3 regions of the Micromonospora sp. WMMD1219 genome follow, and region 3 is predicted to be linked to each of the others. Evidence: riboswitches for the same ligand, from Rfam matches in the RefSeq annotation. Region 3 holds a riboswitch; each other region holds the start of a gene.

Region 1 (9,880 bases), 1.7 Mb from region 3:
GTCCGTCGCACCCGCCACGTTCCTGGCCTTCGCCCAGGGACGGCCGGCCCGCCGCCCGGTCCCCGGCTCCGTCGTCGGCGTCGCCGCGCTCCTCGGCGGTGTGATCGGCGTGGTCGCCGCCGGCTGGCTGGAGTACGGCACCCTGCACCGCCTCGGCGTCCTGCCGATGGCGCTCGTCGGCCTGGCCGAGGAGACCGCCAAGCTGATCGTGCCGGCCGGCATCCTCCTGCTGTGGCGGCGGCACCCGTCCCCGGCGCAGGGGCTGGTGATCGGCGTGGCCTCCGGCGCCGGGTTCGCCGCGCTGGAGACCATGGGCTACGCGTTCGCCGCGTTCGTCGGGTCGGAGGGCAACCTCGGCGCGGTCGAGCGGACGCTGCTGGTACGCGGTCTCACCGCGCCCGCCGCGCACCTGGCGTGGACCGGGCTGACCGCCGCCGCGCTGTTCACGTTCGCCGCCGCGCCCGGCGGCCGCAGACTGGCGGCGTTCCTGCTCACCTTCGCCGCCGCCGTCACGCTGCACACCTGCTGGGACACGTTCGGCACCCAGCCCGCGTACGTGTTCATCGGCGGCGTGTCACTGGGCTGGGTGCTGCTGCGCCTGCACCTGGACCGCGAGCGTCCGCCGGCGTCCGGGACGCCGCCGGCGTCGAACCGGGACCGGCCTCATGATCATCGCCAGTTCGCCGAGGTGGCGGGGTCGGAGCACTTCTGATGCCGCCACCCCGGCGTGGTGGAGTCGATCAACCGGCCTGGGCATCGCCGACCCCCGACGCGTCTCAGCCGGCGGCCAGCCGGACGCCGAGCGCGACGAAGGCGACAGCGCAGAGCCGGTCGACACGCCGCGACCAGCGGCTGTCGCCCCACCGGCCGGCGAACCGCCCGGCGCCCACCCCGAGCGCCAGGTCCACGGTGAGCTGCACCGCGACGAACATCGCACCGAGCAGCACCAGTTGCGCCGCCACCGGACCCGCCTCGGGCCGGACGAACTGCGGCAGGAACGCCACGCTGAACAGGATCATCTTCGGGTTGAGCAGGTTCGTCAGCAGCCCGCGCCGGAACGCCCGCCCGGCGCCGCCGTCCGGCCGGTCCGCCGGGGCGCGCCGGCCCGTGCCGCGCAGCGCCCGCAGGCCCAGCACGATCAGGTACGCCGCACCGGCCCACCGGATCGCGGTGAACAGCACCGGGGACGCGGCGATGACGGTGGCGAGCCCGGCCACCACGGCGGCGACGTGCACCGCCTCCCCGGCGGCGACCCCGAGCGCGGCCACCGCGCCGGCCCGCGGGCCGTACCGGGTGGCGTTCGCGAGCACGAACATCATGTCCGGCCCCGGGGTGAGCATGAGCACCACGATCGCGGCGAGGTAACCGGCGAGCGTGGCCGCCGACAGTCCGAGCACCGCTCAGCCCTCCCCGGCGCCGTCGAGCAGCGCCCGGCGCAGCGCCAGCCGGTGTTCGCGCCGGATCTGCGCCTCCCGGTAGCGCCGCCGGTCACCGTCGGTCTCGGCGTGCAGCGGCGGCACCGGCCGGGGCTGCCCGTCGTCGTCGACCGCCACCATCACCAGGTGCGCGGTGGCGACGTCGACCGGCGGCACCGCGCGGTCCCACCGGTCCGCGCTGACCTTCACCGCCACCTCCATCGAGCTGCGGCCGGCCCAGGTGATCCGGGCGTCCACGTGGACCACGTCCCCGACGCGTACCGCACGCAGGAACGCGGTCTCGTCGATGGCGGCGGTGACGGCCGGTCCGTCGGAGTGGCGGGCGGCGACCACGCCGGCGACCGAGTCGATCAGGTTGAGGATGCGCCCGCCGTGGACCGTGCCCATCAGGTTGGTGTGGTGCTGGTCCATGATCTGCGACAGGGTCAGGTGCGAGGCCGACGGTGGTCGGCCGGTGAGCGTGATGGTGTCGGGCACTGTGCGGTTCCGTCCTCGCAGAAGCGGACCGCCGACCGGCCGGGGTGTGCACGTCGAGGACACGCCGACGGCCCTGCGCACGACGTGTCACCCGCCCGACCCACCCGCGAGGTCGACGGCGGCGCGCACCGGTGGTACGCGCGACGCGGGCAGGTCTTCGGACTCGCGGGCGTGACACGAGGTCGCCTACTGGCCGTCGCTTCCCAGGCCGTGGCCCAGTGCTGTTGACGGCTGTCGTTCCCACTCACCGCTGCGGGGCAGTCCCGGATTCCCACCGGGTTCCCTCTTACGACACCCGGCCGTCGCCGACCGGGTGAACCAGCGCTTCCCGCAGCGTAGCCCAGCGTCCGAGGCCGGCGGCAACAGGCGTCAGGCCGGCGCCGATCCCGTCACAGCGGCAAGCGGCGCCGCGCCGAACGACACCGCGAACCGCTTGCACCAGATCGACACGCTGCGCAGACCGTCCAGGTCCACCGACGCCGGGACGTCGTACGCCTGGTCGCCGACGTTGCCCTTGAGCCGGCCCAGCTCGACCCAGCGGCCGTCGTCGAACACCTGCCAGCCGGCCCGGCCGGGCAGCACCTTCCGGTCGGTGAGCCATACCCGCAGGTCGGGTCCGTCCGAGGTGTCCAGTCCCCGCAGCAGAAGCTGCCGGCGGCCGTCCGCGAGGCGGACCAGCTGCGCCCGGCCGGACGTGTCGTGCTCGTGGGTGACGAAGTCACCGGCGGCGAGCACCACGTCGGCGGGCGGTGCGCCGGTCGGCGACGAGCTGGCAGTGCCGGTCGCCGGTGGGCCGGTCGTGCCGGCCGGCTGCGGCTCCGCCACTGTGGGCAGCGCCTCGCGCACCTCGCGGTCGGTCACCAGCCGCCACGGCTGGAACAGGTACAGGCTCACCCCGAGACCGGTGACGGCCACGACGGCGAGCACCGACAACACCACACGTCTTCTGCCCATGCCCCGACGGTAGGCGCGGACCCGGCGGAAAGATCTTTCCGTCCGCTTACGGCTCGACCGCGGGCCGCCGCACCGGAGGGCCAGTGGGTAGCGTCTGGCCCATGGGGCGCTACGTGCTCGTCGTCGACGACGACCGGACGGTGAGCGACGTCGTCCGGCGCTACCTGGAGCAGGACGGCTGCCGGGTCCGGCTGTCCTTCGACGGGCCGGACGCGCTCGCCGCGGCCGAGGAGGAGCCACCCGACCTGGTGGTCCTCGACCTGATGATGCCGGGTCTCGACGGCATCGAGGTGTGCCGGCGGCTGCGTCGCCGGCTGCCCGGCCTGCCCGTGGTCATGCTCACCGCGCTCGGGGACGAGGCCGACCGGGTCGCCGGGCTGGAGGTCGGCGCGGACGACTACGTGACCAAGCCGTTCTCGCCGCGCGAACTCGTGCTGCGCATCAGGTCGGTGCTCCGGCGTGCCGCCCCGCAGGACCGAGGGCCGACCGGGGTGCTGCGCGACGGGGACCTCACCGCGGACACCGACCGGCGCGTCGCCGATCGCGGCGGGCAGCCGCTGTCGCTGACCGTACGGGAGTTCGACCTGCTCGCGTTCCTGCTGGCGAACCCGGGACGCGCCTGGTCGCGGGCCGAGCTGCTGGACCGCGTGTGGGGCTGGCGGTTCGGTGACCAGTCCACTGTCACCGTCCACGTCCGGCGGTTGCGGGAGAAGATCGAGGACCACCCGGCGCAGCCCCGCCGCATCGTCACCGTGTGGGGCGTCGGCTACCGGTACGAGCCGTCGGACGCGTCCCGGTGAACGAGCTGCTGGTCATCGGGCTCTACGCCCTCCTCGCCGGCGCGGTCGTCGGCGCGCTCGGCGTCGGCGCGCTGCGGCTGGTGCGCCACCGGTCGATCCTCGCGCACATCGCGGTGCTGCTCGCGGTCACGATCGCCTCGGTGACGGCGGGCGTCACGGCCGTCGCCCAGGCCATGTTCCTGTCCGCGCACGACCTCCAGGTCGTCCTCGTCACGGTCGCGGCGTCCGCGGCGGTCAGCCTGGCCGTCGGGGTGGCGTTCGCCCGCCGGCTGGCGCAGGCGGCGGTCTGGGCCGACCAGGCCCGGCAGCGGGAACGGCAGCTGGAGGCCGGCCGCCGCGAGCTGGTCGCGTGGGTCTCGCACGACCTGCGTACGCCGCTGGCCGGGCTGCGGGCGATGGCGGAGGCGCTGGAGGACCGGGTGGTCGACGAGCCGGCGGCGGTGGCCGAGTACCACCGCCGGATCCGGGTCGAGACGGATCGGATGACCCGCCTGGTCGACGACCTGTTCGAGCTGTCCCGGATCAACGCCGGAGCGCTGCGGCCCGCGCTGTCCCCGGTGCCGCTCGGCGACGTTGTCTCCGACGCGATCGCCGCCACCGCGCCGCTGGCCGCCGACCGGCGGGTCCGGGTGCTCGCCCCGGAGACCGGCTGGCCGACCGTCCGGGCCGCCGAGGCCGAACTCGCCCGGGTCGTGACGAACCTGCTGGTCAACTCCGTTCGGTACACGCCACCGGACGGCACCGTGCGCATCGACGCCGGCCGGGACGACGACGACGCGTGGCTCGCCGTCTCCGACACCTGCGGCGGCATTCCCGAGGCGGACCTGCCCCGGGTGTTCGACGTGGCGTTCCGGGGCACCCGGGCCCGTACCCCCGCACCGGCCGGCGCCGACGAGGCGGCGCCGGCCGGAGGCGGTCTGGGCCTGGCGATCGTGCGGGGACTGGTCGAGGCGCACGGCGGGCGGGTGCACGCGCACAACGTGACCGGCGGGTGCCGGTTCGTCGTCCGCCTGCCGGCGGTCTGACCGCCCGGGGTCGCCGCCGCCGACGGGCGCGGCGGGCCGGTCAGCCGGCGTCCGGGGGACCGGTCTCCACCAGGCGTCCCTCGGTCAGGCGCAGCCAGCGGCCGACGTTGATCGCGGCGAGGAACCGCTCGTCGTGGCTCACCACCAGCAGTGCGCCCCGGTAGGCGTTGAGCGCGCTCTCCAGCTGACCGACGCTGACCAGATCGAGGTTGTTCGTCGGCTCGTCGAGCAGCAGGAGCTGTGGCGCCGGTTCGGCGCCGAGCACGCAGGCGAGCGTGGCGCGCAGCCGCTCGCCGCCGGAGAGCACTCCCACCGGCAGGTGCGAGCTCGGGCCGCGGAACAGGAAGCGGGCGAGCAGGTTCATCCGCTGCGCGTCGGGGGCCTGCGGCGCGAACACGGCGAGGTTCTCCGCCACGGTACGGTCCAGGTCCAGCAGGTCCAGCCGCTGCGACAGGTACGCGATCCGGCCCTCGGCGCGGGTGATCCGGCCGCTCTCGGGCTCCAGGTCGCCGTCGATCAGGCGCAGCAGCGTCGACTTGCCCGCGCCGTTGGCGCCGAGCAGGGCGATCCGCTCCGGGCCACGGATCGTCAGGTCGACACCGTCGGCGGCGAACAGCGACCGCTCGCCGTGCCGGACCCGGACCCGTTCGGCGGTCAGCAGCGTGCGTCCGGCCGGCACAGTGGTGGCGGGCAGCTCCACGGTGATCGTCTTCTCGTTGCGCAGCGCCCGCTCGGCCTCGTCGAGGCGGGCCCGGGCGTCGTCGACCCGCCCGGAGTGCATCTCGTTCGCCTTGCCCGCGGCCACCTGAGCGTTCCGCTTCAGGCCGCCGGCGACGATCCTCGCCAGCCCCGCGTTCTTCAGGTTGCGGGCGGCATTCCCGGCCCGCCGGGCCGCCCGCTCACGGGCCTCCTGCAACTCCCGCTTCTCCCGCTTGAGCTCCTGTTCGGCGCTGCGGACGTTCTTCTCCGCCACCTCCTGCGCGGCCCGCACCGCCGCCTCGTACGAGGTGAAGTTCCCGCCGTGGAAGCGCACCTCACCGCGGTCCAGCTCGGCGATGCGCTCCATCCGGTCCAGCAGCGCCCGGTCGTGACTGACCAGCAGCAGGCAGCCGTTCCACTGCTCCAGCACGTCGTAGAGCCGGTGCCGGGCGTCGAGGTCGAGGTTGTTCGTCGGCTCGTCCAGCAGCAGCACGTCGGGCTGCTTGAGCAGTTGCGCCGCCAGGCCGAGGGAGACCACCTGCCCACCGCTGAGCGTGTCCAGGCGGCGGTCGAAGGCGAGGTCGCCGAGCCCGAGCCGGTCGAGCTGGGCCCGGGTGCGTTCCTCGATGTCCCAGTCGCTGCCGATGGTGGTGAAGTGCTTCTCGTCGGCGTCGCCGGCCTCGATGGCGTGCAGCGCCGCGATCAGCGGGGCGATCTCCAGCACCTCGGCCACCGTCAGGCCGGCGGCCAGCGGCAGGCTCTGCGGGAGGTAGCCCAGCACGCCGTCGACGGTGATCGACCCGGCGGTGGGCCGGCGCTCACCGGCGATCAGCTTGAGCAGCGTGCTCTTGCCGGCGCCGTTCGGCGCGACCAGGCCGGTACGGCCGCCGCCGAGCGTGAAGGAGAGGTCCTGGAAGACCGGGGTGTCGTCCGGCCAGGAGAAGGTCAGGTTCGAGCAGACGATGAAGGAATGGGACATCGGGAAGACAACCTCGGAGTGAGGGCAGGCGGACCGGAGCCGCCCGGCAGGGGGACATGGTCTTGGAGAACGACGAGGCGACCACGGCGAACGGCGCTGATCCGCGCGCGCCGGTGGTCTGTCACATGCCCGGGCTCACCCGGAGATGTCGTCGTCACCCGCCATGTCTGATCTCCCTGCTTGCCAGTCCTGGACTGGATCACTCCGCTCCACCGTAGCACCGACGACGCTCGCCGGCCGGTCCCGCACACGGGCGTGCCGGAACCGGCAGGCACCGAGCAGCGCGTGACCTGCGTTACCTCTCGCCGAGACGGGAATGTGATCACCGGAGGCGTATTTGACTCAGGGTGTGAGTGCCGCACCCTCTCGCGCCCGGCCGCACGCCGACCGGGCCGGGACGCCCCAGAAGACCGATGCCACCCCGACGCCCACCCCGGGCGACCTGATGAGCCGCAGTCAGCGGCTCAAGCTCGTGCTGGTCCTCGGCTCGCTGATCGCTGTGGGTCCGCTGACCATCGACATGTACCTGCCCGCGCTGCCCGCCATCGTCAGCGACTTCGCGACCACGTCGGCGGCGGTCCAGCTGACGCTCACCGGCACGCTCGCCGGGCTCGCCATCGGGCAGTTGCTGATCGGGCCGCTGTCGGACGCGGTCGGGCGGCGCCGCCCGCTGATCGCCGGTCTCCTGCTGCACATCCTGGCGTCGGCGCTGTGTGTGGTCGCCCCGAACGTCGCCGTCCTCGGCGTCCTGCGCGTCGTGCAGGGCCTCGGTGTCGCCGCGACCGCCGTGGTGGCGATGGCGGTGGTGCGTGACCTGTTCAGCGGGTCGGCGTTCGCCACGATGCTGTCCCGGCTGCTGCTGGTGATGGGTGCGGCGCCGGTCCTCGCCCCGACGCTGGGCGGCGGCGTGCTGCGGTGGACCGACTGGCGCGGCGTCTTCGTGGTCCTGGCCGTCTTCGGGGTGCTGCTCGTCGCGCTGGCCACGCTCGCGCTGCCTGAGACGCTCCCACCCGCACGTCGCCAGCGCGGCGGCGTCGTCGCGACCGTGAAGACGTACGGCGGGCTGCTGCGGGACCGGGTCTTCGTCGGCCTGGTCCTGGTCGCCGGGCTCGCCATGGCCGCGCTGTTCGCGTACGTCGCGGGTTCGTCGTTCGTCCTCCAGGACACCTACGGGCTCGACGAGCAGGAGTTCGGCCTGGCGTTCGGCGCGGGCGCGGTGGGCCTGATCGGCGCCACCCAGTACAACGTGCGGCTGCTGCGCCGCTACCCGTCGCAGTGGATCCTGGTGACGTCGCTGGCGGCGGGCACGGTGGCCGGGCTGGCCCTGGTGGTGTTCGCCGCGACCGGCTTCGGTGGGCTGCCCGCCCTGCTCGTGTCGCTGTGGCTGGTGCTGGCGGCGGCGGGCCTGGCCATGCCGAACGCCCCGGCGCTGGCGCTGTCCCGCCACGGCGAGGCCGCCGGCACCGCGTCCGCCCTGCTCGGTGCGGTGCAGTTCGGCGTGGGCGCGGTGGCCGCGCCGCTGGTGGGCGTGCTCGGCACCGGCGCGGTGGCGATGGCCCTGGTGGTGGCCGGCGGGATGGTGGCGGCACTGCTGGTGCTGCTGGTCGTCGTCCGGCCGTCCCAGCTCGCCGGCCTGGAGGCGGTGCCGGCGGTCGCTGTCGCGCACTGACCCGGCCGCCCCGGATCGCGCCGGGTGCGCGTGGTGCCTACGCTGCTGCCATGAGCGCCCCGGCCCGCATCCTGGTCGAGGGCATCCACGGCTCCGGCAAGTCGACGCTCGCCGCGCATCTGGCGCAGCGGTTCGGCCTGCCCTGGCATCCGGTGGACGACCTGCTGTGGGAGCCGGGCTGGGTCGAGGTGCCGGTGGCCGAGCAGCGTCGCCGGATCGAGGCGGTCTGCCGGCGCGACAGGTGGATCGTCGACGGCGCGTACCACGGCTGGCGGGACGTGGTCCTGGGTCGCGCCGACCTGGTGATCGGCCTGGACTACCCGCGCGGCGTCTCGTTCCGGCGGCTGCTGCGGCGCACGCGGCGGCGGCTGGCGAGCGGCGAGCTGATCTGCAACGGCAACCGGGAGACGCTGCGCAGCGTGCTGTCCCGCGACTCGATCCTGGTGTGGCACCTGACCGGATTCGGCCGGGCGCGGCGGCGGATGCGGGCCTGGGCGGCCGACCCGGCCGGGCCGCCGGTGCTGCTGTTCGACGACCCGGCCGCTCTCGACGACTGGCTGGCGCGCGGAGCGCCGGTGACACCGTGGGCCGGGCCGGACCGGGGTGGCCCGCGGCCGCTGACGTGACTACATCGGGAAGCGGCCCTGACGCCACTGCCAGTGCCGGCCCGCCCGCATGTGGTCGATCACCGCGCGCTGGAGCACGGTGCGGCGCGGCAGCCGGTCCAGCGGCGTGCTGAGGCTGCGGAACACGAACCGCAGCACCTCGACGTCGCCGTCCGGGGTGTCCTGCTCCTGGTGGGGCTCAAGCGTGAACCGCCGCTGGAACCGGATGATGTTGGAGTCCTCCGGCAGGTATTCGCGCAACTGCGGGTCGAGCAGCCAGGAGCCGCAGGAGAACGCGGCGTAGTGCTCGCCGGGGAAGTGGCGCGGGAAGAACGCGCGTGCCCGCTCCAGCGACGCGTCGACCGCCTCCGGGGTCAGCGGTCCCGAGTCCGGGATGTGCAGGCCGATCGCGCCGTCGTCGCCGCGCTGGTGCTGCAGTCGGCCCAGGTCGTAGAGGCCACCGCGGGCGTGCAACGTCAGCCAGCACTGCATGATCGGCCAGCCCTCGCCGTTCATCCGCCTGTCGACGGCGAGGTTGTTGCCCAGGTCGGCAAGCGTCGCCCAGGACACGTCGTCGGGGACGCCGTGGTCGCCGTGGTAGGCCCGGACGACGTCGACCAGGGCGAGGTAGGCGTAGGCGTAGAGGTGCCGCCAGGCCGGACCGCGGTCCCGGGGCAGCGCCGGGCCGGGCGGCAGCCAGGCGAAGCCGCCGAGGTCGGCGCGGACCAGGGCGATCGAGCGGTCCAGCAACCAGCGCAGCTCCGGGGTCCACAGTGGCGAACCGGGTTCCGGCCAGCCGGCGAGGATCTCGGCGGCGTCGTCGGGGCGCACCGCGAGCCGGTCCAGCAGCGCTGGCGCGTCCGCCCGGGAGGGCAGCGGCGCGGAGGGCAGGTCACCGGCGAGCCGGTGCACCCGGTCGACCTCCTCGGCGGGCACGCCGAGCCGGCCGGCGACGTCATCGACATCCATGGCGGTGACGCTACCGGCCGGCGTCCGCCCCGACAGCCCCGTGCGGTGCTCAGCGTCGTTGCTGGCACGGCACGCAGAAGCGGGCCGAGGGCAGGATCTCCAGGCGGGCGGTCGGGATGTCCTGCCCGCATCGCTCGCAGACGCCGTACGTGCCCTCGGACATCCGCTTCAGTGCCTGGGCGGTGTCCGCGACCCCCTGCCGGGCGGTCTCGATCAGCCGGCGCAGCGTGTCCGGGTCGTGCCCGCCGTAGTCGGGCTGCCGCGTGT
Region 2 (9,880 bases), 2.5 Mb from region 3:
GGTGCCGACACCGTACCGCCCGGGCGCGCGACGACGCCAGAGCAGCGGCCGGCACCCGGTGCGCCGCTGGTCACACCTAGGGAGCGGCGATGCTCGGCGGGGCGCCGGCGCCGAAGGACCAGCCCTCGACACTGCCCGGCGCGGGGTTGTAGCTGGTCGCCCCGGACGTGCTGTAGGACCAGGAGCCGCCGCTGGGGGCGTGCCAGTACGACCAGTACGCCGTGACCGGCGGGGTGTTGACGCACGGCTCGGTCGCGGCGGTGGGCTTGCCGTTGATCCGGCAGACGAAGGCCAGGCCCCAGCGGGCGGTGCCGGTGACTGTGAAGCCGGCGGCCTGCAGCGCGGCCAGGCCGGTGGCCGGGTCACCCGGGGCACATCCGACCTGGACGCCGCCGCCGAGTGCGGCGAAGTCGACGACCACTGTGACTCCCGAGGTGCCGACGCAGGCGGCGGCGTGCGCCGCCCGGGGCGCGGGTTCGGCGGCGGTCAGCGCGACGCCCACCACGGCGGCGGCCAGCAGGCCGGCCAGCCAACTGCGGACTGTGGAACGACGGAACACGGGTCCTCCTGTGATCGGGTGAGCGGCGAGGGGGTTCACGGGCAGGCGAGCGCCGGCGCGCCGGGTTCGGCACCGGCGGCGGACAGGCGGGCGTACCCGGTCCCGGTGAGACCGAGGACGGCCTGGGCGGTGGCCCGCGGCGCGGTGGCCGGGTCGAAGCCGCCGCCGTCGAAGTCGACAGCGCCCCGGTCCGCCGGTGCCCCGGCGCAGCCGACCTGGAGTCCGGCGAGGAACACCCGGGCGCGCGCCCAGGCCAGGGGCCGGCTGCCGTCGCGCAGGGCCTGCGCGGCGAGGCCGGTGCTGTTGGCGTTCGGCGCGCCGGCGGCGTTGGCGAAGCCGCCGTCGGCACCTTGGACGGACACGAGCCAGCGCAGCCCGGCGGCGGCGTCGGCCGGACGCCCCGCGGCGCGCAGCGCCTGCGTCGCGAGCGCGGTCGCGTCCACGTCGGACACGCAGACCGGTTGCGCGGGCAGCAGCGGGTAGCCGCCGTCCGGGCATCGGGTGCCGGCCAGCCAGGCGGCCGCCGCCGGTGGCGCCCCGGCCGCTGTGCGGTCCAGCGCCAGCAGCGCGAAGGACTGGCTGAACGCGTTGCTGTAGTCGCCGTACGCGGACCGGTCGCTGAACCGGCCGGCCGGCGTCTGGAGCGAGCGCAGCCGGGCGATCAGGTCGACCCCGCCGACGTCGGCCGGGTCGCCGCCGCGCACCTGCACGGCGAGGGCGAGCTTGGCTGTGGCGCCCGCGTACGCCTCGGCGACGCCGTCGCCGACGTATCCGTCGCGGACGTCCGGCCGGGTGACCCAGGCCAGCGCGTCGGCGCTGTAGTCGTCGGCGGCGCCCGCGGCGGCGAAGGCGAACACGGCGTCGAGGGTCAGCCCCTGGTCGGGGTAGGCGACGCCGTCGAAGACCGCCTCGAAGCGTTCCCCGTCGACCAGTTGCCGGGCGAGCCAGCCGGCGGCGGCCTCGGGGCGGGTGAGGGCGGCGCGCTCGGGTGCGGCGACGGCCGGTGTGGTGAGGATGAGGGCGGCGAGCACGCCGCAGAGGAGCGCGAGCAGGCGGTGCCGGCTTCGGCGGACGACCATCGGAAGCGCCTTTCCGGCCCGGCGGTCGTCGAAAGCCCGGCCGATGCGGCAACGCCGGGTCGGTCGGGACTCCGACCCGTGGGCCACGACGGGTGGGGAGCGGATTCACGCGTACGACGGGTATTCGGGCTCGCCGCCAGAGTCCACTGGACGGCCTACCGTTGCGGGCCAGCGCCGGATTTCGACCGGTCTTCCCCCGCACGTACACGCGGTGGTTCAGTTGTCGCGACAGTCTTATGTGGCCGTAGCCCCGGTGTCAATGCGCCAGGAGCCGCACACGTGCCGTGACGAGCGGCGGAGTCGGCGGTCTCACATTCCGTCGGCCGCGACCGCGTTCCCGCCGGCCGGGGACGGGCCGGCGTCCCGGCGTACGCCGGGTTGCTGCTGCGGGCCGGACAGCTCGTGGGTCGCGCCGCTTCAGCGGGCCGGTGCCGGAAGGTGGAGGCGGCCGTCGTGGACCTCGGCGATCTGGTCGGCGGCGGTGAGGAGCGTGCGGTCGTGGGTGACCAGGACGGTGGCGGTGGCCTGCTGGTGGGTGAGGCGGGTGATCAGGTCGATGACGGCGGCGCCGCGTTCGTGGTCGAGGGCGCTGGTGGGTTCGTCGACGAGCAGCACGGTGGGGTCGTTCATCAGGGCGCGGGCGATGTTGACGCGCTGGCGCTGGCCGCCGGAGAGCTGGTGGGGCCGGCGGTCGGCCTGGCCGGCGAGGCCGACCGCGTCGAGGAGTTCCATGGCGCGGGTGCGGGCCGTGGCCGGCGGGCGGCCGTCGATGTGGGCCATGACCTGGAGCTGCTCGGCGGCGGTGAGGGAGGGCAGCAGGTTGGGCTGCTGGAAGACGATGCCGATCCTGCGGCGGCGCAGGTCGGCGAGTTCGCTCCTGATCATGCCGGTGGTGGGGGTGCCGTCGACGGTGACGGTGCCGGAGTCGGGGGTGATGAGGGTGGCGGCGACCGCGAGGAGGCTGGACTTGCCGGAGCCGGAAGGGCCGATCACTGCGGTCAGGCTGCCCTTGGGTACGTCCAGGGTGACGCGGTCGAGGGCGGTCAGGCGGCCCTCGCCGTCGGGGTAGGTGAGGGTGACGTCGGTCAGGTTCAGGCTCATCGGGCGCTCCCCAGGGCGGTCAGCGGGTCGACGGAGGTGATGCGGCGGATGGACAGAGCGGCTCCGAGCGCGCCGAGGATGACGATCACGGCCGCGGGGAGCAGGACGGTCACCGGGGTCAGGAGGAACGGCACCGCGGACCCGGCGACGAGGGCGCCGAGGGCGGCGGCGATGCCGGTGCCGAGCAGCGTGCCGCCGGTGAGCAGGACGACGGCCTGTCCGAGGGCGTCCTTGAGAAGGTTGGCGGTGGAGGCGCCGAGTGCCTTCAGCACGGCGACGTCACCGCTGCGCTGGATGGTCCAGACGGTGAAGAAGGCACCGATGACCAGGGCGGAGATGGCGAACAGGAAGCCGCGCATCAGCTGTAGGGAGCCGTTCTCGGAGGTGTAGGAGCCGATCGCGGACAGCGAGTCGTCGACGAAGACCGTCTCGGTGCCCGCCTGCCGGTCGATGGCCGCCAGATCGGCCCCCGAGGTGGTGGTCAGGGCGACGACGGTGGCCGTCGGGCCGCCGCCACCGGTGCCGGTGGGAGGCGCGATCCGCTGCCACGCGTCCAAGCTGGTCCACACCACAGGGGTGTGACTGAAGGAGGCGTCGCCCCGTACTGCAGCCACTGTGAGTTGCTGCGCGGCCAGCGTGATCGAGTCACCGGCCTGCACGCCGAGGTCGTCGGCGGCCTTGGTGGACAGCACTGCCGAGCGCCCGTCGATCCGGCCGCTGTCGGGGGCCAGGCGGGAGCCGGGCCGGACGCCGAAGGCGGAGACCCCGGCGCTTCTGTCCCCGGCGGTGGCCTTGGTGGTGGTGATGCCCAGCGGCTCGGCACCGGTGACTCCGGGGGCCTCGGCCCACTGCTCCCACTGCTTCTCGGTGACCGTGGAGTTGGAGTACGACACACTCTGGCCGTCGCCGGGTGCCTGGAAGGCGATCCTGTCGGCGGGCAGGCCGGTGATGGCCGAGACGTTCTGCTGGCCCAGTCCGGCCGTCAACCCGGACAGCAGCCCGACCAGCAGGGTGATCAACATGATGACGGTCCCCATCAGGGCAAAGCGCCCCTTGGCGAACTTCAGATCTCTCCAGGCGACGAACACGGCCTCGGCCTGTCCTTTCCAGCGGTGGAAGCGGTATGGATCCACCATCGCTGCCGACGCCCGTGTGCGCGTCTGGCGTAGGACGGCACTTCGCGGGCCGGAAGACGGCACCCGGGTTCTAACTTTCGATAGAGGCCCCCGGGCCGCCTGCCTCGGTAACGTGGGACGCACTGTGAGCACCGCTGCCCCCGTCCTGACGCCGACCATCCGGGCCTTGGCCTGGTGCCTTCACCTGCTGATCGCCGGCCTGCTCGTCCTGGTCGCCGGCCGGGCGGTGGCCGTCGACCGGCCCCACGCCGGACTGATCGTCGCTGCTGCGGCGGCGTTCGGCCTGACGTACGCCGCCGGGCCGTTCCTTCCCCGCATCCGCCGCTCGCGGCGGACCGCCGCGTGGTGGCTGGCCGCCGTGGGCGCCGTGTGGCTGTTGCTGCTGGGCCTGTCCCCCGACGCGATCTGGGTGGCCTTTCCGCTGTACTTCCTCCAGCTCCACCTGCTGCCGCGCCGCGCCGGCCTGGCTGCCGTGATCGTCACCGCCGCGGCTGCCGTCGCCGGGTTCGCCGCCCACACCGGCTCCTTCACCCCGGCCGTGGCGATCGGTCCCGCGCTCGGCGCCGCCGTCGCCGTCGGGGTGGTGTGGGGATACCAGGCGCTGTACCGGGAGAGCGAGCAGCGCAGGCAACTGATCGAGGAACTCACCGCCACCCGGGCCGACCTGGCCCGGGCCCAGCACACCGCCGGCGTACTCGCCGAACGCGAGCGTCTGGCCCGCGAGATCCACGACACCCTCGCCCAGGGCCTGTCCAGCATCCAGCTGCTGCTGCGCGCCGCCGAGCGCGCCCTGCCCGGCCGGACCGACGCCGCCGCGGGCCACGTCGACGCGGCCCGCCAGGTCGCCGTGGACAACCTCGCCGAGGCCCGGCGCTTCGTCGCCGCACTCACCCCGCCCGCCCTGGAGGGCACCACCCTGGCCGGTGCACTGGAGCGCCTGTGCACCACCACCAGCGCCCGCCACCGCCTCACCGCGCGCTTCCACCTCGTCGGCGACCCCGTGCCGCTGTCGACCGCCCAGGAGGTGGCTCTCCTGCGTGTCGCCCAGTCCGCCCTCGCGAACACGGTCCGGCACGCCCGGGCCACCACCGCCGAGGTCACCCTCAGCAATCTCGGCGACCACGTCGCCCTGCACGTCGTCGACGACGGGCGCGGCTTCGACCCCGAACGGACGTCCGCCCCCGACGCCGACAGCGGCGGCTTCGGCCTGGCGGCCATGCGTGCCCGCATGGACACCCTCGGCGGCACCCTGGCCGTCGAGTCCGCGCCCGGTCACGGCACCGACCTGACCGCCCGGCTTCCCCTCACCCAACCCACCGAGCCCGAGGGCCGCCCGTGACCGACGACGCCCCCATCCGCCTCCTGCTGGCCGACGACCACCCCGTCGTACGGGCCGGGCTGCGCGCCGTGCTGGAAACCGAACCCGGCCTCGTCGTCGTGGCCGAGGCCGCGACCGCCGAGGATGCCGTCACCCGCGCCGCCGAAGGCGACATCGACGTCGTACTGATGGACCTCCAGTTCGGCAAGGGCATGGGCGGCGTCGAAGCCACCGCCCGGATCACCGCCCGCCCGGGAGCGCCGCGCGTGCTGATCGTCACCACCTACGACTCCGACGCCGACACCCTGCCCGCCATCGAGGCCGGCGCCACCGGCTACCTCCTCAAGGACGCCCCACCCGAGGACCTGGCCGCCGCCGTCCGCACCGCCGCCGCCGGACGCACCACGCTGGCGCCCGCCGTCGCGGACCGGCTGATGAACCGCCTGCGTACGCCGGGCACCGCCCTGACCCGACGCGAGACCGAGGTCATCGCGCTGGTTGCTGACGGTCTGTCCAACCAGGCCATCGGCGCCCGCCTCTACCTGACCGAGGGCACGGTCAAGTCCCACCTGGCCCGCATCTACGCCAAACTCGGCGTCGACTCTCGCACCGCCGCCGTCGCCACCGCCACCGACCTCGGCCTCATCCGCCGCTGACCGGGTGTCCGACGGTCGCCTGTTCCCACCCGCCGGTCACCGCTCACCCTCCGACGGCCATTGGCCCCGGTTCCTGGGTCTCCTGCGGTGTCGCCGCGCCGACGCGGGTCGAGCGGCCTGTCCGATTCCGCGCTGTCCGCTTTCCCGCGCGCGAGTGACCGACAGGTGACTGCAGCGTGACACGCCGTGGATACGCTGCCAACCATGGCCCCGGGTCCACCGACCCTTCTGGAGGCTGCCGACGAGGCGGCCCGGCCACTGCGCGCCGTGCTGGAGGACGTCTGGCTGACCCTCGACACCGCGGTCGAGGGCGAGGGCCGCTGGCTGGAACTGTACGGCGGTGCACCGGCAGATCCGGTGTTCGTGTGCCTCGACGCGATGAGCAACGTCCTGCACGTCCGCTTCGACGGCGCCGATTCGCTGACCGTGAGCTATCTGCCCGGGTGGTGCTACGAGGCCGCCACCGCGGCGCACGCGGACCGGCGGCCGGAGGCGTCCGCCGTCATGGTGACCGACGTCGACGCCGCCCAGCCGCTGGTCTTCGACCTGAGGGTCGAGCACCGGATCGCCGGTGCCGAACGGAGCGTCGTGGTCGGCGGAGAGACGATCTCGTACGCGCCGCTGCCGATGGGATACGCGTTCACGCCCGCGCGCGCCTTCGAGATCGAGGAGGCGGACCCGAAGGCCACCCCGCTGGTGCACTGGAGCGCGATGCGGCTGCTGCTGGCCATGGCGCCGGGCGTGTCGTTCTCGGCGCGGCCACTGCTCGGCGCGGACGGGCTGCGGGCGCTGCGAGCCGCGTACCTGCCCGGGGACGGACCCACCCGCTGCGACCAGAGCCTGGCCTTCGAGATCCAGCGCCACCGGCACCCGGACACGCTGCCACCGCTCGGCGGTCCGCTGCGGGCGGCCCCGCTCACCGAACCCGACCTGGTGGCCGGGACCGTCGCGCTGGACGCGGCGGTCGAGGGGGTCGGCGGCGCGCTGCTGCCGACGGCCGTCCAGCAGGTCCGGGTGGACGGACTCGACCTGGTGCTGATCCGCCCCGAGCAGGGCCGCCCGCCTCGCGGTCAGCCCTGGTCCTGGCAGCCCGACTGGTTCGTCGCCGCCGCCTCGGTCCTCGACGACATCGCGTTCACGCTGGCCAAGGACGTGTACGACACCTACGTCGACTGGCTGGGCGGGGTACCCGACAGCGCGCCGCTGCCGATCCACATCCGGGTCGACCCGGCCGGCGCCGAGGACCGCTTCGCCTACCGGCTGGATCTGCTGGACTCCGACGGCGAGCCGGTCGGCGGCCCGGCCACCACGACGCCCGACGGACCGGTGTGGCAGCTGACCGTGATCCGCACCGCCGGGGTGCGGGTGTTCCTCGACGACTCGGTCGGCGCCGCCGGGGTGAGCACCGTCAAGGGGATCGTCCGCTATCGGGAGCGGGTGGCCACCCACTTCGACGACGTACCCCTGGAGATCACCGACGAAGTGGTGCCGGTGCGGGATCTGCCGGCCCGGCCGGCCACTCTGGAGGAGATCGTCCACGTGGTGGCGACGGTGGGCCAGTTCGTCCCCGTTCCCACCGTCCAAGCCATGTACGACCTGCGTGATCTCGGTTCGGTCGCCGCGTACGTGTTGACCGGCAGGGATCTCGACGGGCAGCCGATGAGCGGCCTGACGGCGGCGCTGACGCTGGGTGGCGTACTGGTGCCGCCCGTGGTGGACCGGGTCGGTGGTTCGCTGCTGGCCGCCGGCCGGCGGGTGCTGACCCGTGGTGACGTGCCGCTCCCCCGACTGGCGCGGGCGGCGGCGGCAGCCGCCCCGGTGGACGCCGACCTGGCCGCCGCCCTGATCGACGAACTGCCGCGGGTGTCGCCGTGACCCGGCCGGTGGGGCTGGTGCAGCAGCAGGGGTTGCTGATGGCCCAGCAGAAGCTGACCGCCCAGGCCGCGAAGACGGCGGCGACCAGGGCGGTGACGCCGGTCCCGACCGCGTTCCTGCGCGATCCGGCGCAACTCGTCGACCGTTCCGGTGTCGCGCTGGAATCCGCGTACCTGCAGAATCTCTACCAGGCGGCCCGGCGGGACAACCCACGGCTGACGACCGGCGAGTTCCTCGCCGGCGGCACCGCCGACTCGCTGTTCCACGGCATCGTCGACTCGCTGCTCGGGCCCGCCGCCGCGACCATGCTGCGCACCACCGACCCCGACCTGTACCGCCAGGCGCTCGTCCAGGCGTTCCACGACTTCCGGTTCGGCCCGACACCGTACGACGGCGGCATCGCCTACAGCAGGTACCGCTACCAGATCGGGCACCACGTCGCGTTGCCCGAGGAGCTCAACGTCATCCCGATGAACGCGCCGACCGGGCCGGACCTGCACTATCCGGCTTACGGAAAGCTCGTCACCGCCCGCGGCAACCGCACCATCGGGATGGTGATGGCCTCGCGGGCGTGGGGGCGAGACATCCCGCTGGACGCCCGCGGTGTCACCCTGTTCCGGACGTTGGGGCTGAAGAGCGAGGACGTGCTGCACGCCTGGGACTACGACCCCGACCTGCTGCTGTCCGAACCGCAGATCGCCCACATGATCACGACCGGCGACTCGCCGGTGTACCACTTCAAGCTCGTGCGGGAGAAGGTCAACGACCGGACCGCCGAGCAGGCGCGGTGGGAGTTGGCTGCCCGGCTGGAGGACGAGGCCTTCATCGAGGCCGACGACGCCACGCTGCACCGGCTGTGGAGCCACCACGGCAGCGACACCGCCGGCAGGACCGGAGACCCCACGAACCTCGAGACACGGTACGCCCGGGATCCGTACTACCGGAGGTCCCGGGACGAGCTGTTCGAGATGGCCCTCCGCCTGCCGGGCGCCTGGAACGTACGGACCCGCTCCCGCGAATGGGAGCACGGCTTGGTCCAGCGGTTCACCAAGCGCATGAACGACTGGGCGCATCGGCTGGGCAACCACCTGGACGAGACCGTCTGGGCCAGCCGGCTGTCGATGCTCACCGGCGCCGCCGAACCGGCCAACCTCCAGCTCCTCTCCCCCTGGGAGCACGCCCGGGTCGACCTGCACGCCGGTCGGATGTTCGACGGCGTCACGCGCGTCGACAGGTACGGCAACCGGGCGGTACCCACCCTCCGCGACGTGGCGGCGTACGACGACGCCGCCCGTGCGGCCGACTCCCCCCTGACGGGCGGCGGGACGCTGTGGGCGTTCCCGCTCACCGACACGCCGCGCGCCGACGAACCGATCGTGGCGTTCGACCAGTTCACCCTCGCGGAACTGGTCGGCGCACTGCACGAGGACGAGTGGCAGAAGGCCGTGAAGACGACGGCCGGCCAGAACACACACGTGCGGGCCGAATGGAACCAGCTCGTGGACCGGCTCAACACACACCTCGCCGCGTACGGCATGCCCGCGGCCCTGCACCTGCCGAAGATCTGACCACAAGCGAGTCGGGAGACCGGAGGGGAACCATGACCACCCCTGTCACCACCCACGTGGGCCTGCGGTTCGTCCAGTTGCGCCGGGAGGGCGACGCCGCCCCCGACGCCTGCACCACCGGCCCGAAACTGATCGACGCGGTCGTCGACTTCCGGGACGCCTGGTCGGATCCGGTCCGGGAGGTCGTCACCGAGGGCGACGACGACCGGGCGCGGCGGCTGCTGGCCAAACGGCTGGCGGCGCGGGACGACCGCCTCGACGAGCTCGGCAGGCAGACGCTGTGGCTGTTGCTCCGGGTGGCCGTCGACGCCCGGCTGACCGTCGGTGGGCTGCGCGACGGCGTCGCCGGGTGGGCCACCGAGCACGACCTGGACGCCGGACAGCTCACCACGGCCGCGGCGGAGCTGACCGGCTGGGTGGTGGACGTGCTGGTGCTGGGCCGGTTCCTGCGGATCCCCCGGTCACCGGCAGCCGTCGTGCTGGTCCGCGTGCTGCGCGGGATGACGCTGCTGCGCCTCGCCCGCTCCGACGCCGACGCGGCGTGTCTGGTCCGGGCCCTGCTCGGCGGACGCGACGTGCTGCTTCCGG
Region 3 (9,880 bases):
GCGCCGGCCTCCGGGCACGGCAAGACGACGGTCGCGACCGGGCTGATGGCCGCGCTCGCTGCCCGCGGGCACGTCGTCTCCGGCCACAAGGTGGGGCCGGACTACATCGACCCCGGTTACCACGCCCTCGCCACCGGCCGCCCCGGCCGCAATCTCGACCCCCACCTGGTCGGCCCTTCGCTCATCGTGCCCCTGCTGCTGCACGGTGCCCGCAACGCCGGCATTGCGGTCATCGAAGGCGTGATGGGCTTGTTCGACGGTCAGATAGGCGGCGACGGGTTCGCCTCGACCGCGCACGTCGCGACGCTGACCCGAACACCGGTCGTCCTCGTCGTGGACGTCTCGCACGCCGCACGCAGCGTCGGCGCGGTCGTGCACGGCATGGCTACCTTCGAGCCCGGCGTCACGATCGCCGGCGTCGTACTCAACAAGGCCGGCTCCCCCCGCCATGCCGCCGAGGTCGCCGGGGCCGTGGAGTCCATTGGCGTCCCCATCCTGGGCATCCTCCGGCGTGACCAGGGAATCACCGCCCCCTCGCGGCACCTCGGGCTCGTTCCGGCCACCGAACGCGACACGGCGGCCGATTCGCTCGGCCGGCTCGCTGAACAGGTCGCCGCGCACGTGGACCTGGACGCCGTCTTGGAGATCTCGCGAACCGCACCGGACCTCAAGGCGGCACCCTGGGAACCCAGCCAGCAGGTGTGCCGCTCTTCCTTGGCGGCTCCGGTGGTGGCGGTCGCGGCGGGCCGCGCATTCACCTTCCGCTACACCGAGACGACCGAACTGCTCGAAGCGGCGGGATGCAGCGTCATCCCCTTCGATCCCGCGACAGACCGACATCTGCCCAGCGGCGCTCGAGGGCTATACCTGGGCGGTGGCTTCCCGGAGGTGCACGCCGCGGCGCTGAGCGCGAACACGAGCCTGCGTGCCGAGCTGCGCCAGGCTGTGCTGGACGGCGTCCCGACCGTCGCCGAATGCGCCGGCCTGCTGTACCTGTGCCACACCGTCGACGGCCACCCCATGGTCGGGGCCCTCGACGCGGACGCCGCGATGACGCCGCGCCTCACCCTGGCCTACCGGCGGCCCACCCTGGTGGACGACCAGCTCCTCGGGCCGGCCGGCGCCGCCGCGACCGCGCACGAGTTCCACCGCACGACGGTCACCCCGGTGCACGGCGACCGGCCGGCCTGGAGGGTCGACGCCGAGCCCGTCGGTTATGCCGGCCCCACCCTGAGCGCGTCCTACTTGCACGTGCACTGGGCCGGTCACCCTCACCTCGCCCAATCCTTCGCCGACGCCGTCGCGTCGCAAGCCCGCCCCGCCCCTCGCGCCTTGGTGCCGCCCGGGCCGGCATCGGTGGTGTGCCCGCCGCCGGCCGACACGGAGGCCGAGATCGGCAACGATCTGCTCGACCTCGCGGACGACAGGAGCCGGCGGCCTCGCCCGGACTGGCTTGACCAGTCACTTTGCGACGGTATCGCCGCCTGCACCAGCTACCCCGACACCACGGCGGCGCAGCAGACAGTGGCACGGCGCCACGACCGCCGCCCCGATGACGTCCTCGTCACCGCCGGGGCCACCGAGGCGTTCTTCCTGCTCGCCCGCGCCCGACCGTGGCAACGCCCGGTCGTCGTACATCCGCAGCTCACCATGCCGGACGTTGCCTTGCGCACCGCTGCCCACGTCCTCTGCCGGCCCGAGAACGGCTTCGCCCTGGAACCGGATTCCATCCCCACGAACGCGGACCTCGTGGTCATCAGCAACCCCACCGACCCGACGGGTCGGCTGCACCCGGCTGCGACGATCCGTGCGCTGTGCCGACCTGGGCGGGTGGTGGTAGTCGACGAATCCTTGATGGATTTCGTGCCCGGCCAGCCAGACAGTCTGGCCGAGCACCGAGTCACGGGTCTGCTGGTCATCCGTACTCTCACCAAGCTATGGTCCATGCCCGGCATCCGCGCCGGCTACGTCATCGGCGACCCGGCCTTACTCGCCGACCTGCGCGCGCAGCAGCCGCCGTGGTCGGTCAGCACCCCGGCCCTGCACGCCATCGCGGCGACCGCCAGTCCCGAGGCAACACGCGAGGCCAGACGGCAAGCACATCGAGTCGAGCAGCACCGGCGGGTCCTCGTCGATGGGCTCAACGCACTCGGCATCGAGGTCGCCGCCTCCAATGCCCCGTTCGTACTCGCGCGGCTGGGGTCCGCCGCCCGTATCCGGCTGCACGGCGACGGCATCGCCGTGCGTCGCGTCGACGGCGTTCCCGGTCTGGACGACACCTGGGTCCGCATCACCGTGCCCGAGCCCGCGGCCACCCGCCACCTGATCACCGCACTGGGAGTCCACACCGCATGGAGATGAACGTCACCGGACGCTGCGTCCTCCTCCTGGACGGCGCCGACCACGCCGTCCCGATCGTCGCGGGACTGCTGCGCGACGGTGCCGACGTGACCGTCCATGCCGCCACAGTCTGCGCCGCCCTAGAGGACCTCGCCCAACGCGGCCGCCTCAGGTTGACCGCCGAGCCCGTCGACGAGACAACCTTCGACCTGGTCATCCGCTCCGTTACGCGACCGCAACGCCAGCCTGCCACCGCACCCACGGACACCGGCCGCGTGACGCTTGTCGGCGCCGGACCGGGCGACGCCGGCCTGGTGACGGTCGCCGGACGAGCCGCGATCGAAACCGCCGACGTCGTCGTCGCCGACCGGCTCGCCCCCTGGGAGTCGCTGGCCTGGGCGCCTCCGGGCGTGCAGGTCATCGACGTGTCGAAGATCCCGTTCGGACGCTCGACCAGCCAGGAGGAGATCAACCGGCTCCTCGTCGAGCACGCGAAGTCCGGCAAGCACGTCGTGCGGCTCAAGGGCGGTGACTCGTACGTGTTCGGCCGCGGTTTTGAAGAGGTCCAGGCCTGCACCGCCGCTGACGTCCCGGTCACAGTGCTGCCCGGAGTCACCTCCAGCGTCGCGGCACCCGAGCTGGCCGGTATCCCGGTCACCCACCGCGGCCTCGCCCAGGGATTCACCGTGATATCCGGCCACGTTCCGCCCGGCCACTCGGCTTCCACGCTGGACTACGCCGCACTGGCACAATCCGGTACCACCCTGGTCGTGCTGATGGGTGTGCGGACCCTGCCAGCCATCGCCGAGGCCCTGCTGGACGGCGGGCTGGTCCCCGACACCCCGTGCGCCCTCGTGACCGACGCCAGTCTGGCCAGCCAACGGGTTGTCCGTAGCACGCTGGCCCGCGTCGCCACCGATGCCGCAGCAACCGGCGTCGGTGCCCCGGCCGTCGCCGTCATCGGTGCGGTAGCCGCCCTCGTACCGTGACCACCTGAGTACACAAGCACCGGCGCTACGCCTTCAGGTGAGCTCGCCGCTCTGTTAGCCTCGTGTCACCTTGCTGGTGGAAGCCGGTGTGAATCCGGCGCAGTCGCGCTACTGTGACGCCGCTCGCGGCGAAGCCAGACCCTCCAGCCAAGGCGAACATCCGTCGATGGGACGCTGAATCCCCAAGGAGTGTCACATGCCTCAGGCCACCACGGCAGTACCGGCCCTTCCCCGCATCCCGGTCTCCGCTCTCGCTCCGTGGGCGGGCTTCTTCTCCCTACTCGCCCTCGTGGTGCTGTTCTTCGTCGGTGCCGAGCAGGGTGCTTTCTCGGTCATTGAGGGCACGATGGTTCACGAGTTTGTCCACGACGCTCGCCACGTCATGGGCTATCCCTGCCACTGACCTCCGCGCGTCATTCGGCCCGGATTCCTGTCCGGACCCGGCACCGAATTCTCCTCTCTTCAAAGACATCGCTGACAGATTGTGTTGCCCGCGGTGCTGTCTTCACGATCGGGACCCGAGATGACCCCCCGTACCTTTCTGCTCCGAGGTTTGGTCGCCGGTGCCCTCGCCGGCTTCGCGGCCTTCCTCATCGCCTCCGCCATCGCCGAACCCGAGATCAACGCTGCCATCGCTATTGAAGAGGCCGCCTCAGTCGCAGCCGAGCACAGTCACGACGCCACGGCGGCGGGCGACCACAGCCATGGCGAGGCCGCCGACGTCTCCCGCGCCACTCAGTCCACGTGGGGCCTGGCCACCGGCACGATCCTGCTCGGCACGGCCCTGGGTGGCGCCAGTGCGCTCGCCGCGGCATTCGCGCTCGGCCGGCTGGGCTCCCTTTCGCCACGCTCCTCGACTGCCCTGGTCACAGCCACCGGGTTCGTCACGACGGCCCTCGTGCCCTTCCTCAAATACCCGTCCACCCCACCGGCGGTCGGTAGCGGCGACACCATCGGGGAGCGCACCGCCCTGTACTTCGGGTTCTGGACGATCAGCCTCACCGCCGCGATCGCGGCGGTCATGTTGGCGCGCCGTCTGCTGGCCCGGCTCGGCGCGTTCGCCAGCGTCGTGGTCGCTTGCGGCGGGTACCTCGTCGTCGTGGTCACCGCCGCCCTGATCCTGCCGACGGTCAACGAGGTCGGCAACTTCCCGGCCGACACGCTCTGGTATTTCCGCCGCGAGTCGATCCTCACCATCGCCACCCTATGGGCGGTGCTCGGCGTGGTCCTGACCGGCCTGGTCGGGCGCGACGCGGACCGGGCCGCCGAGGCTCAGCGTCGCCGCGAACTCGCCGCCTCCCTGTAGGACGTCGACCGGCCGGATCGCAGGGGCCGCGGTACCGCTGTGCCATCGCTGCGGCCCGCTTAGCGTGCCGGCTGCGCTCGAACCCAGGCGTAAGCCGTTTCCACCTCGGCAACGACACTGACGCTCGTCGGCGTGCCGGCCCGCCGCACGACAACGACAGGAAGCCCTCGCTCGGCCGCAACGTCCAGTTTGGCTACCGTATGATCCCCGCCTGAGTCCTTCGTCACCAGGACATCCACGTCGGCCATCACTCCACGCTCATGCTCGAGCGGGTAGGGCCCGCGGCTCTGCAGGACCGTCCAACGGACAGGCAGCAGGATCTCGGGTGGGTCGACCACGCGCACCAGGCACCGGTGTTCACGCAGCGGGTCGGCGAAGCGGTGCAGCGACTGGCGGCCAATGGTCAGGAACGGCCGCTCGCCCAGTTGCGCGGCCACCCCCGCGGCCTCATCGTGGTCGTCGACCCAGTGCCACGTCCCGGCGTCGGGTCGCGTCGACCACCCGGGGCGCTCTAGGCGCAGCAACGGCACCCCCGCGCGGCGGCACGCCTCCGCAGCGTTTGCGCTGATCCGCTCGGCGAACGGATGGGTGGCATCGACCACCACATCCACCGCCTCGGCGTCGAGATAGCCGACGAGTCCGTCCACCCCCCCGAACCCGCCTACCCGCACCTCACCGACGGGACGCCGCGGACGAGCCACCCGGCCGGCGAGCGACGTCACCACCTCGTCGCCGGCGAACACCAATCTATCGGCCAGCGAACGCGCCTCCCGCGTCCCACCCAGCACCAGCACCCTCACCCGTCCGCTCCGATCGTCGACACCGCCCGCACATCATCTCTCGGCGGCTGCCAACAGCGCCTCGACGTCCAGATGCTTCCCGACCAGAATCACCGAGCAGGTCGAAACCGATGTGACGACAGCAACTGCGGACGCAGTGACCGGGTCGGCACAACGGTGGTTAAGGTGTGTGCGCCGTGGTGTTCGGGAAGCCGGTGCGATGCCGGCGCGGCCCTCGCCACTGTGATCGGGAATGCCGTCGGCCCTCGTCGTTCGCGAGGTCACTGGGCTCATCGCCTGGGAAGGCCGGCCGCCGGCAGGTACACCCGTCAGCCAGGAGACCGGCCACGGCAACAGAACGACCTGTCCACGAGGTGTTGGAAGGCGGTCCCGCTGTGCGGTTCCCCATGTCCTGGCGCGTCGCCGCGCCGCTGTCTCTGCTCCCGATCCTGATCGCCGGCTGTTCCGCCGCCGAGACGAGCTCGCCGACGTCGGCTCCAAGCCCCGCTGTGGTGGCGGTCACCAACTGCGGGACCCCGGTCACGGTCACCCATCCGCCGGCCCGCGTGGTGACGATGAACCAGCCGGCCACCGAGATCATGTTGGCGCTGGGCCTGCAAGACCGGATGATCGGCACCGCCTACCTCGACGACGAGATCCTGCCGGACTATGCGGCCGCCTACGCGAAGATCCCCGTTCTGGCGAAGGAGTACCCGGGCAAGGAGAAGCTCCTCGAGGCGGAGCCGGACTTCGTCTACGCCGCATTCAACAGCGCGTTCAGTGACGAGGGCGTCGGTGACCGCGCGGAATGGCAGAAGCTCGGTGTCGGCACCTACATCTCCCCCGCCGGCTGCCCGAAGGAGACCCGGCCGCCGAAGCTTGCGATCTCGGATGTCTTCACCGAGATCCGGGAGATCGCCGCGATCTTCGGGGTGACCGATCAGGCCGAGGCGTTGATCGCCGATCAGCAGGCCCGCATCGACAAGGCAGCCGGTAACGCCAACGGCAACGGCACCCGGAGCATGTGGTGGGACGGCGGCAGCGACGCGCCGAGCGTCGGCGCCTGCTGCGGCGGACCGAACATGGTCATGGCCGCGACCGGCGTGACGAATGTGTTCGCCGACGTGGGCGGCAGCTGGGCCGACACCAGCTGGGAAACAGTCGTCGAACGCGACCCCGATGTCATCGTATTAGTCGACGCGTCCTGGGATACCGCAGAAAAGAAAAAGGCGTTCTTGGCCGGGCACAGCACGCTCAAGGACCTGCCTGCGGTCAAACGCCAGCGGTACGTGGTGATCCCGTTCTCCTGCACCGTCGCCGGGGTCCGCAGCGTCCTCGGCATCGAAGCCCTGGCACAGGGCATCGGTGCCCTCCCGGCCAAGGCCGGAAACTGATCACCACAACGGACCGGGCGGCGGCGCGCACCACCCGGGTGCGCACCGCCGGCACGGCCGCCATCACGCTGACGCTCACGGCCGGTTTGCTGGCCTCGGTGATTTCGGCGATCACCATCGGCGCGGCGGACCTGTCCATCGGCACGGTATGGGCGATCATCGGCGAGCACCTCGGCCTCGCCAAGGCTGATGTATCGGTACTGCGCGGCCACATCGTCTGGAACCTGCGGCTGCCCCGAGTGCTCGCCGCCGCGACTGTCGGCGCGGGGCTAGCGGCGGTCGGTGCCGTCATGCAGACCGTCACGCGCAACCCCCTGGCCGACCCTTACCTACTGGGGGTTTCCTCCGGGGCGGCGCTCGGCGCGGTGCTGGTGATCGTCGCGGGAATCGGCAGCGGCATGGTCGCGGTCAGCGGTGGCGCATTCGCCGGCGCCCTGGCCACGTTCGCGGTCGTGGTGCTGCTGACCGCGCGGCGAGGTGCGCTCGCTCCGACCCGGGTGGTGCTGGCCGGGATCGCCATCGCCCAGCTGTGCGCCGCCTGCACCTCTTTTGTGATCATTTGGGTGGGTGACCCACGCGCCACCCAAAGCATCACCTTCTGGCTGTCGGGCTCGCTCGCCGGCTCCGGCTGGGCGAAGGTCTGCTGCGCTCTTCCGGTGCTGGCAATCGTGTTGCTGCTGGTCCTGTCGCACGCCCGGACGCTCAACGCGTTCGCCTTCGGCGAGGAGGCGGCGGCCGCGCTGGGCGTCGACGTAGGCCGCAGCCGATGGCTACTGCTGATCGGGACCGCGCTGCTGACCGCCGTATTGGTGTCCATCAGCGGGGCAATCGGTTTCGTCGGGCTGATCCTGCCGCACGCCGCACGGTTTCTGACCGGCCCAGATCATCGCCGCCTGTTGCCGGTCGTCGTCCCGGCCGGCGCGATCTTCCTGATTTGGGTGGACACCGCCGCGCGCACCGTGTTCGAACCGCGCGAGCTGCCCGTCGGTGTGCTCACCGCCGTGCTCGGCGTGCCAGCCTTCCTGTTGCTGCTGCATCGCCGGGAGGTGCGCGGCTGATGCTCGAGATCACCGGCGTGTCCTGGACGGTCCCGGCCGCCCGCATCCTCGACCACGTCACCTGCACCGTGCCGGCCGGTAGCCTAGTCGGGCTGCTCGGCCCGAACGGCTCCGGCAAGACCACCCTGCTACGGGCCGTCGCCGGCCTCGTTCGCCCCGATACCGGAGGTGTCTCGATCACCGGGGATCCGATCGCCGGGATGCGGCGGTTCACGCTCGCCCGGCGGGTCGCGCTGCTGGCTCAGCACGCCGAGACCGATCTGGACCTGACCGTGCGTGACGTGGTGCTACTCGGTCGCATCCCGCACTGTCGGTCCCGCTGGTCCGACACCGACGCCGACCATGCGGCCGTGGACCAGGCCTTGGACCGGGTGGACATGGCCGGGTTCGCCAGCCGGAAATGGCTCACCCTCTCCGGCGGGGAACGCCAGCGCGCCCAACTCGCCCGGGCCCTCGCGCAGGAACCGGAACTGCTGCTACTCGACGAGCCGATCAACCATCTGGACATCGGGCATCAACTTCAACTGCTTTCGCTGGTACGCCGCGCGAAAGTCACCACTCTCGCAGCGTTGCACGACCTGAACCTGGCCGTCATGTTCTGCAGCACGGTGGTGGTGCTGCACCACGGCCGTGTCGCCGCCTCCGGCCCACCCGGCCGGGTTCTCACCGCCGGCCTGCTCGCCGACGTGTACGGCGTCGATGCCGACGTACGGGAACACGATGGGCGCACCGTCATCTCCTTCCGCCCGCCGTCATGACCGCCACCTGCTGCTCGTGGTACTGCCGATAGCCCATCATCACGGTGGTCGGGGCCCCATCTGCCGGCTCGCCGCCACGATCGGGGACGCCGTCCTCATCGGAGGCAACGTCTAGGCCAAACACTGCGACCGCACCGTCACAGGATGTTCCGGTCGGCTGCGGACCACGGCCCGGTCGGCAGACGGTCGGTGCCGGCGGCACCGGCTGAGGGACAAACGGGTCAAGGCTCCGGTGGTTAATTGCTTGTTCAAGCGGACGGCGCGGCGCTGGTATCGCTCCATCACCCCGGAATCTGCTCGCGGAAGGTGTGGCAGCAGTCGGGCGCGGGGGCACACCAGACGCCGCACACCACCTGCCGCCCGCCCATCGGAACACCCGCGACCTTCCGCCATTGATAGCCGTGAACCGTCCCGACCAGGCCCCGCGCCCCGGGCGGACCGCGGCGTCTGGGCCCGCACCACGATCCGCTCACCCCCGTCGGCCACGTCCTCGATGACCAGCGGGGGCAACCCCGAGAACACCGCCTGTAAAAGCCTGTTGCTGCCCTCCAGATAGGAGGAGGGCCGCCACACTCTTACGGTTCCTGCCTCTGCCAGCGATGTCGGACATCGGCAGCGCTCGCGGGCGGCACCTGCGCGTGCACCAGCGTCGGCCGGACCTCTGTCAGCCGTACAGACGCGGCGCGGAGGAGCGCTGCGAATGAGCAGGCGAGGTGCAGGCCCGGGATGAGCATCGTCTGCCGAGTGCTCGCTCGCTGCCAAGGAGTCCGAAATGACGAGAACGAGGCCTGCCGGAAGCGCGCTGAGGTGCCAGTCCGGTCAGCGGTTGTTGTAGGCCTCTGCCACGGAGGTCGGGATGCGGCCACGTTCGGAGACCTGGTAGCCATTTTCGGCGGCCCATTCGCGGATCGCGCGAGTGTGAGCACGACTGCTGCTGAAGATCGCGGGACGCTTTGCGCGCCGTGCCGACCCCGCGTCGATGGCGCCGCGCCCCATCCGCCGGCCCGCGACGATGTACATGTCGAGAGCCTTACGCAGTGCACCGGCGTTCTGGTCGGACAGGTCGATGGTGTAAGCGACGCCGTCCAGGCTGAACTCGACGGTCCGGTCCGCCGCCGTGCCGTCGAGGTCGTCGGTCAAAACGGTGATCATTTTCCGCGCCATGGTGGTCACTCCTGGCGAACTCGTGGGTTTACTTGAGCCGGGGAAATCTTACGCCTATCGCCTTCGTCAGCGGCACCCGGGCCATCTCGCTA

What was found. A riboswitch is a leader RNA that binds a small molecule or an ion and turns the genes downstream of it on or off. The one in region 3 is predicted to bind cobalamin.
Region 1: it holds a riboswitch for cobalamin, as region 3 does, so the genes downstream of both, ACN27C_RS27145 (acyl-CoA thioesterase) here and ACN27C_RS19700 (CbtB domain-containing protein) in region 3, are expected to answer to the same signal.
Region 2: it holds a riboswitch for cobalamin, as region 3 does, so the genes downstream of both, ACN27C_RS30870 (peptidase) here and ACN27C_RS19700 (CbtB domain-containing protein) in region 3, are expected to answer to the same signal.

The regions. Positions count from the first base shown of each region.
Region 1 is NZ_CP186057.1:5,790,041-5,799,920, reverse strand. It holds gene ACN27C_RS27155 (PrsW family intramembrane metalloprotease) at 1-712, shown strand, start outside; gene ACN27C_RS27150 (LysE family translocator) at 777-1,397, opposite strand; gene ACN27C_RS27145 (acyl-CoA thioesterase) at 1,401-1,913, opposite strand; cobalamin riboswitch at 2,045-2,251, opposite strand; gene ACN27C_RS27140 (DM13 domain-containing protein) at 2,283-2,867, opposite strand; gene ACN27C_RS27135 (response regulator transcription factor) at 2,969-3,667, shown strand; gene ACN27C_RS27130 (sensor histidine kinase) at 3,664-4,692, shown strand; gene abc-f (ribosomal protection-like ABC-F family protein) at 4,733-6,370, opposite strand; gene ACN27C_RS27120 (multidrug effflux MFS transporter) at 6,816-8,039, shown strand; gene ACN27C_RS27115 (adenylate kinase) at 8,090-8,665, shown strand; gene ACN27C_RS27110 (acyltransferase domain-containing protein) at 8,666-9,613, opposite strand; gene ACN27C_RS27105 (TraR/DksA family transcriptional regulator) at 9,663-9,880, opposite strand, start outside.
Region 2 is NZ_CP186057.1:6,609,917-6,619,796, forward strand. It holds gene ACN27C_RS30865 (hypothetical protein) at 77-559, opposite strand; gene ACN27C_RS30870 (peptidase) at 595-1,638, opposite strand; cobalamin riboswitch at 1,737-1,929, opposite strand; gene ACN27C_RS30875 (ABC transporter ATP-binding protein) at 2,056-2,739, opposite strand; gene ACN27C_RS30880 (ABC transporter permease) at 2,736-3,761, opposite strand; gene ACN27C_RS30885 (sensor histidine kinase) at 4,000-5,214, shown strand; gene ACN27C_RS30890 (response regulator) at 5,211-5,849, shown strand; gene ACN27C_RS30895 (hypothetical protein) at 6,054-7,724, shown strand; gene ACN27C_RS30900 (hypothetical protein) at 7,721-9,292, shown strand; gene ACN27C_RS30905 (hypothetical protein) at 9,325-9,880, shown strand, end outside.
Region 3 is NZ_CP186057.1:4,117,213-4,127,092, reverse strand. It holds partial or broken gene ACN27C_RS19715 (cobyrinate a,c-diamide synthase) at 1-1,299, shown strand, start outside; gene cobC (Rv2231c family pyridoxal phosphate-dependent protein CobC) at 1,336-2,361, shown strand; gene cobA (uroporphyrinogen-III C-methyltransferase) at 2,352-3,329, shown strand; adenosylcobalamin (AdoCbl) riboswitch at 3,402-3,477, shown strand; gene ACN27C_RS19700 (CbtB domain-containing protein) at 3,526-3,732, shown strand; gene ACN27C_RS19695 (CbtA family protein) at 3,853-4,635, shown strand; gene ACN27C_RS19690 (cobalt-precorrin-6A reductase) at 4,695-5,435, opposite strand; cobalamin riboswitch at 5,596-5,778, shown strand; gene ACN27C_RS19685 (ABC transporter substrate-binding protein) at 5,810-6,808, shown strand; gene ACN27C_RS19680 (FecCD family ABC transporter permease) at 6,847-7,866, shown strand; gene ACN27C_RS19675 (ABC transporter ATP-binding protein) at 7,866-8,624, shown strand; gene ACN27C_RS19670 (histone-like nucleoid-structuring protein Lsr2) at 9,444-9,788, opposite strand.